4 regions of the Cronobacter dublinensis subsp. dublinensis LMG 23823 genome follow, and region 2 is predicted to be linked to each of the others. Evidence: predicted binding sites of a transcription regulator. Region 2 holds the regulator's gene; each other region holds the start of a gene.
The links. Region 2 encodes CRP, which controls carbon source genes, mostly activating them, when cyclic AMP is high. Its sites were predicted from a motif close to ATGTGANNNNNNTCACAT; they were not measured.

Region 1 (2,205 bases), 1.6 Mb from region 2:
ATAGGATTTGCCCTGGAAGATATAGCCCCAGAAATTTTTACGCCCCGCCTTACGCTCTTCCGCCTGGATTTTGGTGGCGATACGCGTCATCTCTTCCCAGGTTTTCGGCGGCTGCTCGTGGTATTTCTCCAGCAAATCTTTGCGGTAGAACAGCACGCCGGTGTCGATATATGACGGCACCGCTTTCAGACGCCCGTTCACGGTGTTGTTCTTCCAGGGCCCCGGGAAAAATTCTTTTTCCATGCCGCCCATGGCGTCGGTGAGATCGAGCGTCTGCTTATCCAGCAGGCCAATCCAGATGGTATCGGACTGAAACACATCCACCGCTTTTTCATCTTTGGCGGCGAACAGCTGTTGCAGCAGCGCCAGCTTTTCATCGGAAGCGGCCGGGAATTCGATAAATTCGAGCTGGTTACCGGTCTGCTTCTCAAAGCGTTCTTTGATGTACTGGCAGTACTGCTTGCCGCCTGGCGAGACGGGACATTCCATGCGCAGGGTATCGGCAAATGCGAAATGGCTGGTGCCCGCCAGCGCAACGGTCAGAAACGTGAAGGTGAGCTTTTTCATGATGTCCTCTTATGCACTGATGGGGTCCGGCGGCGTTGCGCCGCCGTATACAGCGCGATGTACGGCAAATCATCACGATCCTAAGCTAGTTAACGGCAAGCCAAATCGACAACTTCGCGGCCACTTCACGACAAAAAAGCTCGATATAGCCAACAAATCTGGCGATTTGCTGAAAAAAGTGCCTTGTAAAATTTGACAGATTCGCGAGGCGATATATGCGGAGGAAGACGAAAAGCCCGCCTCACGCGGGAGTTTGACGGTGATCTCAAAATGTTAATAAATATGACAACCCCTGTTTACAACCCTCCGCATGTTACCAGTATCATGTTACCGGTATCAGTGAGAAAACCGCCGACCAGGCTACGGTTTCACTGTACCCATGTTGAGGACAATAACGATGACAGAAACCACTTATGCTTATGGCGCTGGTACGCTGCTGGGCATTGCCGCCTGCGCCGTCGTGCTGCTGCTGGTACTTATCATGCGCTTTAAAGTGCATGCTTTTCTTGCTCTTACCCTGGTCAGTATTGTTGTGGCGCTGTTGACCAAAGTGCCGTTTGATAAAGTCGTGCCGACGCTGCTGACCGGTTTCGGCAGTACGCTTGCAGGCGTCGCGCTGCTGGTGGGAATTGGCGCGATGATAGGTCGCCTGCTGGAAGTGTCAGGCGGCGCAAAAGTCCTTGCCGACACGCTGATTAATAAATTCGGCGAACACCGCGCGCCGTTCGCGCTGGGCGTCGCCTCGCTGCTGTTCGGCTTCCCTATCTTCTTCGACGCCGGTCTGGTGGTGATGCTGCCTATCATCTTCAGCGTGGCGAAACGCTTTGGCGGCTCGACGCTGAAATACGCCTTCCCGGCGGCAGGCGCGTTTGCGGCCATGCATGCGCTGGTGCCGCCGCATCCGGGCCCGGTCGCCGCCAGCGAACTGCTGGGCGCCAATATTGGCCTGCTGGTGATCGTGGGTCTGATTATCGCGATCCCCACCTGGTATTTCGGCGGCTATCTGTACGGTCAGTACGCCGGTAAGAAATTCGATATCAAACTGCCCTCGTCTTTCCTTGGCGAAGTGGAAGCGGACCCGACACATCGCCCGCCGTCCTTCGGCATGGTACTGACCATTCTGCTGCTGCCGCTGATGCTTATCTTCCTCGATACGGGCCTTAACACCGCCAAAGTGCTGGGCTGGGTCAGCGCCGATAACAGCGTGGTGAATTTCCTGCGTATGCTCGGCAAAACCCCGGTTGCGCTGCTCATCACCGTGTTTTTCGCGCTGATGGTGTTTAGCCGCAACCACAGCCGTCAGCACCTGGAGAAAATCTGCGACGGCGCGCTCGGGCCTATCTGCGGGATTATTCTCGTGACAGGCGCGGGCGGCATGTTCGGCGGCGTACTGCGCGCCAGCGGCATCGGCGACGCGCTGGCGGGCGTGCTCTCGGACACCGGCATGCCGGTTATCCTGGCGGCATTTGTTATCGCTACCGCGCTGCGCGTGGCGCAGGGCTCGGCCACGGTCGCGCTCACCACCACCGCCGCGCTGGTCGCGCCGATGGTGCAGGCGACGCCGGGCTTAAGCCAGTTCGACCTCTGCTTTATCGTTATCGCTATCGCGGGCGGCGCGACCGTGCTCTCGCACGTTAA
Region 2 (2,205 bases):
CCGTATCGATAAGCCGTTGGGCGGGTCAGCGCAGCGCCGCCCGCCGTCACACGCTTACCCTTCTGTCACTTCGTACGAATGGGTAATATTCACGCCCTTGCCAAGCATCAAGGCGACCGAACAATACTTCTCCGCCGACAGGTCTACCGCACGCGCAACCGCCGCATCTTTCAACTCTTTACCCGTCACAACGAAATGCAGGTTGATATGCGTAAACAGGCGCGGCGCCTCTTCGCGACGCTCGGAGGTGAGCTTCACTTCGCAGTCGGTCACGTCGTGACGGCCTTTTTGCAGAATAGAGACCACGTCGATCGCGCTGCAGCCGCCGGCGGCCATCAGCACCATTTCCATCGGGCTCGGCGCTTTGTCGCCGGAGTTGCCATCCATCAGGATCTGGTGCCCTGACGCCGACTCGCCCAGGAAGGTTAAGCCTTCCACCCATTTCACTCGTGCGTGCATGATAATCGCTCCAGGCTATTCATTTTACTGACAGATTACTCGGCCCCGTCATAAGAGGCAACGGAAGGCGACCTGCGTCAAGCTGAAACGAGACAACAGGAGACACCTGTGAAAAGCTATGCTAAAACAGTCTGGATGCAGCGGCGATACATTGATGTTACGCATGTATGCAGAGGAGAGACAATTTATCGGCTGCGACGTCCACGGACAGCCAACTTCCCTGGATGCGGGAAGATGATGATTGCAAAGCCAGACAGGGGTTACGCGCCCTGTCTTTGGAGCCAGTTTAAAACAGAGGATAACCGCGCATGGTGCTTGGCAAACCGCAAACAGACCCGACTCTTGAATGGTTCTTGTCTCATTGCCACATTCATAAGTATCCATCTAAGAGCACGCTGATTCACCAGGGTGAAAAAGCGGAGACGCTGTACTACATCGTCAAAGGCTCAGTGGCAGTGCTGATCAAAGATGAAGAGGGCAAGGAGATGATCCTCTCGTACCTGAACCAGGGAGACTTCATCGGCGAACTGGGTTTGTTCGAGGAAGGTCAGGAGCGCAGCGCCTGGGTTCGCGCTAAAACTGCCTGTGAAGTGGCTGAGATCTCTTACAAAAAATTCCGTCAGCTGATTCAGGTAAACCCGGATATTCTGATGCGTCTCTCTTCGCAGATGGCGCGTCGCCTGCAGGTCACCTCTGAAAAAGTCGGTAACCTGGCGTTCCTCGACGTGACGGGCCGCATCGCGCAGACGCTGCTGAATCTCGCCAAACAGCCGGACGCCATGACTCACCCGGACGGCATGCAGATCAAAATCACCCGTCAGGAAATCGGCCAGATCGTGGGCTGCTCCCGCGAAACCGTGGGCCGTATCCTGAAGATGCTTGAAGATCAGAACCTGATCTCCGCGCACGGAAAAACCATCGTGGTTTACGGAACCCGCTAAGGTTCCTGAAAAAAACGGCGTGTCGCTTCGGTAACACGCCGTTTTTGTTTCTATACTTCTCCCCTATGTGGCGTCGTCTTATCTATCACCCTGAAATCAATTACGCTTTGCGGCAAACGCTGATCTTAAGCCTGCCGGTCGCAGTGGGATTGCTGCTGGGTCACTTACAACAGGGGCTGTTGTTCTCGCTGGTGCCCGCGTGCTGCAACATTGCCGGTCTCGATACCCCGCATAAACGCTTCTTCAAACGGCTCATCATCGGCGCGTCGCTGTTTGCGTTAAGCAGCCTCGCCGTGCAGTTTCTGCTGTTGCAGGCGGTGCCGCTGCCGCTCATTCTGCTGATGCTGGCGCTGCTGCTCGGCGTGACAGCGGAAATCAGCCCGCTGCATGCACGCCTGTTGCCCGCATCGCTTATCGCGGCGATTTTCACGTTAAGCCTCGCCGGGAATATGCCCGTCTGGCAGCCGATGCTGCTCTATGTTCTCGGCACGCTCTGGTATGGCGCGTTTAACGGCTTCTGGTTCTGGCTATGGCGCGAACAGCCACTGCGCGAGTCGTTAAGCCTGATTTATCAAAGCCTCGCCGACTACTGCGAGGCTAAATACAGCCTGCTGACGCGCCATACCGACCCGGAGCAGGCCTTGCCGCCCCTGCTGGTGCATCAGCAAAAAGTGGTGGATCAGATAAGCCAATGCTATCAGCAGTTGCAGATGCTGGCCGCGACCCGACAGAACGGCTACAAGCGCCTGCTGCGCGCCTTTCAGGTGGCGCTCGATCTCCAGGAGCATATCTCGGTCTCGCTGCA
Region 3 (2,205 bases), 560 kb from region 2:
GACCGTGACACCACCAGCCGCAAGGGCGCGCTGGAACAGCAGCTCGCCGAAGTGCATCGCGGCGGCGCGCGTATCCTGATTGGCACCCAGATGCTGGCCAAAGGACACCACTTTCCTGACGTCACGCTGGTGGCGCTGCTGGATGTCGACGGCGCGCTGTTCTGCGCCGATTTCCGCTCGGCGGAACGTTTCGCCCAACTCTATACCCAGGTGGCGGGCCGCGCTGGACGCGCGGGCAAACAGGGTGAAGTGGTGCTCCAGACGCATCATCCGGAGCATCCGCTGCTCCAGACGCTGCTCCATCAGGGCTATGACGCCTTCGCCGACCAGGCGCTGGCGGAACGCAGCAGCGTCTGGCTACCGCCCTACAGCAGCCATATTTTGATTCGCGCGGAAGATCACCATAACCAGGACGCGCCCGCGTTTCTCCAGCAGTTGCGCAATCTGCTCCAGGCAAGCCCGCTGGCGGATGACAAACTCTGGCTACTCGGCCCGGTGCCGGCGTTGCAACCCAAACGCGGTGGCCGCTACCGCTGGCAGCTGCTATTGCAACATCCTGCGCGTTTACAGCTGCAGCGTATCGTCGCCAGTAGCCTGCCGCTGGTGGGAACGCTGCCTGCTGCGCGCAAGGTGAAGTGGACGCTCGATGTCGACCCGACCGAAGGCTGACCGCCTCGCCCGCTTCTGCGAAACGGATCGTAAAATTCAATATCCGTCACATCTTCGATGTAATTTTTGTAACCGCCGCGCTCAAGATCTGTTAAGAATGTGAGGCGTGTCAGATTACAGGACGAGTCTGCGCCTGCGGACCGCTACGAGGAGATGAAGTGAAGTCCAAAAAGCAGGTTGCCGCCGCAACCATGAAAGATGTCGCCGTTCGCGCCAGGGTGTCTACCGCGACGGTATCCCGTGCTTTAATGAACCCGGAAAAAGTCTCGCAGGCCACCCGCAACCGTGTGGAGCAGGCCGCCATCGACGTGGGTTATCTGCCCGGATCGCTTAACCGCAACCTGAAGCGCAACGAATCGCGCACTATCCTGGTGATTGTCCCGGACATCTGCGACCCATTTTTCAGCGAAATCATTCGCGGCATTGAAGTCACGGCGGCGGAACAGGGCTATCTGGTGCTGATTGGCGACTGCGCGCATCAGAACCAGCAGGAAAAAACCTTCATCGACCTCATCATCACCAAACAGATAGACGGCATGCTGCTGCTGGGCTCGCGCCTGCCGTTTGACGCCAGCAAAGAGGAGCAGCGCAACCTGCCGCCGATGGTGATGGCGAACGAATTCGCGCCGGAGCTGGAGCTGCCGACGGTGCATATCGACAACCTTACCGCCGCGTTTAACGCCGTGAACTACCTGCATGAGCTGGGCCATCAGCGCATCGCCTGCATCGCGGGCCCGGAAGAGATGCCGCTGTGCCATTATCGGTTGCAGGGCTACGTCCAGGCGCTGCGCCGCAGCGGCATGACGGTGGACCCGCACTATATCGCTCGCGGCGATTTTACCTTTGAAGCGGGCGCCAGCGCGCTCGAACAGCTGCTGAGCCTGCCGCAGCCGCCGACGGCGATTTTCTGCCACAGCGACGTGATGGCGCTCGGCGCGATGTCGATGGCGAAGCGTCGCGGCTACCGCATACCGGACGACATCTCCATTATCGGCTTTGATAACATCGCGTTAGCCGAGTTCTGCGATCCGCCGCTGACCACCGTCGCGCAGCCGCGTTTTGATATCGGCCGCGAAGCCATGCTGCTGCTGCTCAGCCAGCTTAACGGACACACCGTCAGCAGCGGTTCGCGTCTGCTGGATTGCGAACTGGTGCTGCGCGGCACCACCCGCGCCCCGAAGCCGCGAAATTAACCGCCTTTAGGACTCCTTATCTGGTCAAAGGCCCGTCCCTTAAGTAACATGGCGGGCTGTTAACGAATGGATACAGCGAAACGATAGTGGCACAACGAGATTATGTACGCCGCGGACAGCCGACGCCCGCGCGGCGCAAGAAAACCAACACCCGCAAAAAGCAACGTAACCTGCCTGCTGTTTCACCGGCGATGGTCGCTATCGCAGCGGCGGCGCTGGTCGCCTTTATTGGTGGTCTGTACTTTATTACGCATCATAAGAAAGAAGAGTCGGAAACCCTGCCGGGCCATAAAGTCGCGGGCAACGGCCTGCCGCCCAAGCCGGAAGAGCGCTGGCGGTATAT
Region 4 (2,205 bases), 1.9 Mb from region 2:
TATTCTGGTGCCAGGCATGTCTGACATCTACCCGGCGGAAGATCTGTGGCTTGCGAATAACAGCATGGGCGCGCACCTGCGCGAAACCCTGCTGGCGCTGCCGGGCAGCGAGTGGGAGAAAGAAGATTATCTGAATCTCATCGCCCAGCTTGATGAAGAAGGCCATGATGACTTTACCCGCGTGCGCGAACTGCTCGGACTGGCGACGGGCAAAGATAATGGCTGGTACACGCTGCGCATCGGTGAGCTAAAAGCCATGCTGGCGCTGGCGGGCGGCGATCTGGATCAGGCGCTTATCTGGACGGAATGGACGATGGAGTTTAACGCGTCGGTGTTCAGCGCCGGGCGCGCCAACTACTACCGCTGCCTCCAGACCCTGCTGCTACTGGCGCAGGAAGAAGAGCGCGAGCCGTTACAATACCTGAACGCGTTTGTGCGCATGTACGGGGCAGATGCCGTGGAAGCCGCCAGCGCGGCAATCAGCGGCGAAGCGCCATTCTACGGCCTGCAGCCGGTCGACAGCGACCTCAACGCCTTCCCGGCGCATCAGTCGCTGCTGGCAGCGTATGAAAAACTGCAGCGCGCTAAAGCTAAGTTTTGGCAGGGAAATTGATATAACGCATATCAATAGACCTGCTTCACACTTATGTTTAGCAAATATGACGGGGCGCGTTTACGGCCCCGTTTTTATTTGTCTGGCTACAACTCAGGTTGTGAAAATTAAGTTAATTACGGGTGAATATAAATTATATCTACCCGGCTTGATTGTTACCTTTTTTAGCCAATAATTCATAATGATTAACACTTTATGGGGAGAGCCTTTTCGCTTTTTTTTCAACACATTTAATAAATTTTAAAATTTATTTTTCATTGGATAATCAGAAAGTTAAGCTGAAATTGCGTAAAAAGCAGACGCCTTTCAGTCCTGCAAACCTGGCGAGATATGATCCATATCAAATTTTACTCCATCATGCTTTGTTAGTATCAACTCGCCGAATAAATAAAGAGAGAGTTAGTGTGAAAGCTGACAACCCTTTTGATCTATTACTCCCCGCTGCGATGGCGAAAGTTGCCGAGGAAGCGGGCGTTTACAAAGCCACGAAACATCCGTTAAAGACGTTTTATCTGGCAATTACGGCTGGCGTATTTATTTCCATTGCTTTTGTGTTCTATATCACCGCCACCACCGGCACTGCCGCTATGCCTTTCGGCATGACAAAACTTATTGGCGGTATCTGTTTCTCACTCGGTTTAATTCTTTGCGTCATTTGCGGCGCCGACCTCTTTACATCAACGGTGCTGATTGTGGTCGCTAAGGCCAGCGGTCGTATCACCTGGGGTCAGCTTACGCGCAACTGGCTGAACGTCTATGTGGGCAACCTGATTGGCGCGCTGCTCTTTGTCATACTGATGTGGCTTTCCGGCGAGTATATGACCGCCAATGGCGGCTGGGGGCTCAACGTCCTGCAAACGGCGTCGCATAAAGTCGAGCATACGTTTATTGAAGCGGTCTGCCTCGGCATTCTGGCTAACCTGATGGTGTGCCTGGCCGTCTGGATGAGTTACTCAGGACGCAGCCTTGTCGATAAAGCCTTTATTATGATTCTGCCGGTTGCGATGTTTGTCGCCAGCGGTTTCGAACACAGCATCGCCAACATGTTTATGATCCCGATGGGGATAGTGATTCGTCACTTTGGTAGCCCGGAGTTCTGGAGCGCAATTCACGCTTCGCCGGACCAATTTTCTCATCTGACCGTGATGAATTTCATCATCGATAACCTGATACCGGTAACTATAGGTAATATTATCGGTGGGGGTTTACTCGTCGGATTGACATACTGGGTCATTTACCTGCGTGGCGATGACCATCGCTGATAGTTGTTCCAGGCAGTAAATAAAAAATCCACTTAAGAAGGTAGGTGTTACATGTCCGAGCTTAATGAAAAGTTAGCCACAGCCTGGGAAGGTTTCGCGAAAGGCGACTGGCAGAATGAAGTCAACGTCCGCGACTTTATCCAGAAAAACTACACGCCATACGAGGGTGATGAGTCCTTCCTGGCTGGCGCAACTCAAGCCACCACTACCCTGTGGGACAAAGTGATGGAAGGCGTCAAACTGGAAAACCGCACCCATGCGCCAGTTGATTTTGACACTTCCGTCGCGTCCACCATCACCTCGCACGACGCAGGTTACATCAACAAAACG

Region 1: the regulator CRP is predicted to act here: its motif matches at 819-836, upstream of AFK67_RS05895 (GntP family permease).
Region 3: the regulator CRP is predicted to act here: its motif matches at 767-784, upstream of cytR (DNA-binding transcriptional regulator CytR).
Region 4: the regulator CRP is predicted to act here: its motif matches at 942-959, upstream of focA (formate transporter FocA).

The regions. Positions count from the first base shown of each region.
Region 1 is NZ_CP012266.1:1,292,909-1,295,113, reverse strand. It holds gene AFK67_RS05900 (ABC transporter substrate-binding protein) at 1-567, opposite strand, end outside; gene AFK67_RS05895 (GntP family permease) at 965-2,205, shown strand, end outside.
Region 2 is NZ_CP012266.1:4,079,220-4,081,424, forward strand. It holds gene AFK67_RS18960 (OsmC family protein) at 55-459, opposite strand; gene crp (cAMP-activated global transcriptional regulator CRP) at 768-1,400, shown strand; gene AFK67_RS18970 (YccS/YhfK family putative transporter) at 1,466-2,205, shown strand, end outside.
Region 3 is NZ_CP012266.1:207,617-209,821, reverse strand. It holds gene priA (primosomal protein N') at 1-669, shown strand, start outside; gene cytR (DNA-binding transcriptional regulator CytR) at 828-1,862, shown strand; gene ftsN (cell division protein FtsN) at 1,949-2,205, shown strand, end outside.
Region 4 is NZ_CP012266.1:1,573,467-1,575,671, reverse strand. It holds gene ycaO (30S ribosomal protein S12 methylthiotransferase accessory factor YcaO) at 1-613, shown strand, start outside; gene focA (formate transporter FocA) at 1,018-1,875, shown strand; gene pflB (formate C-acetyltransferase) at 1,927-2,205, shown strand, end outside.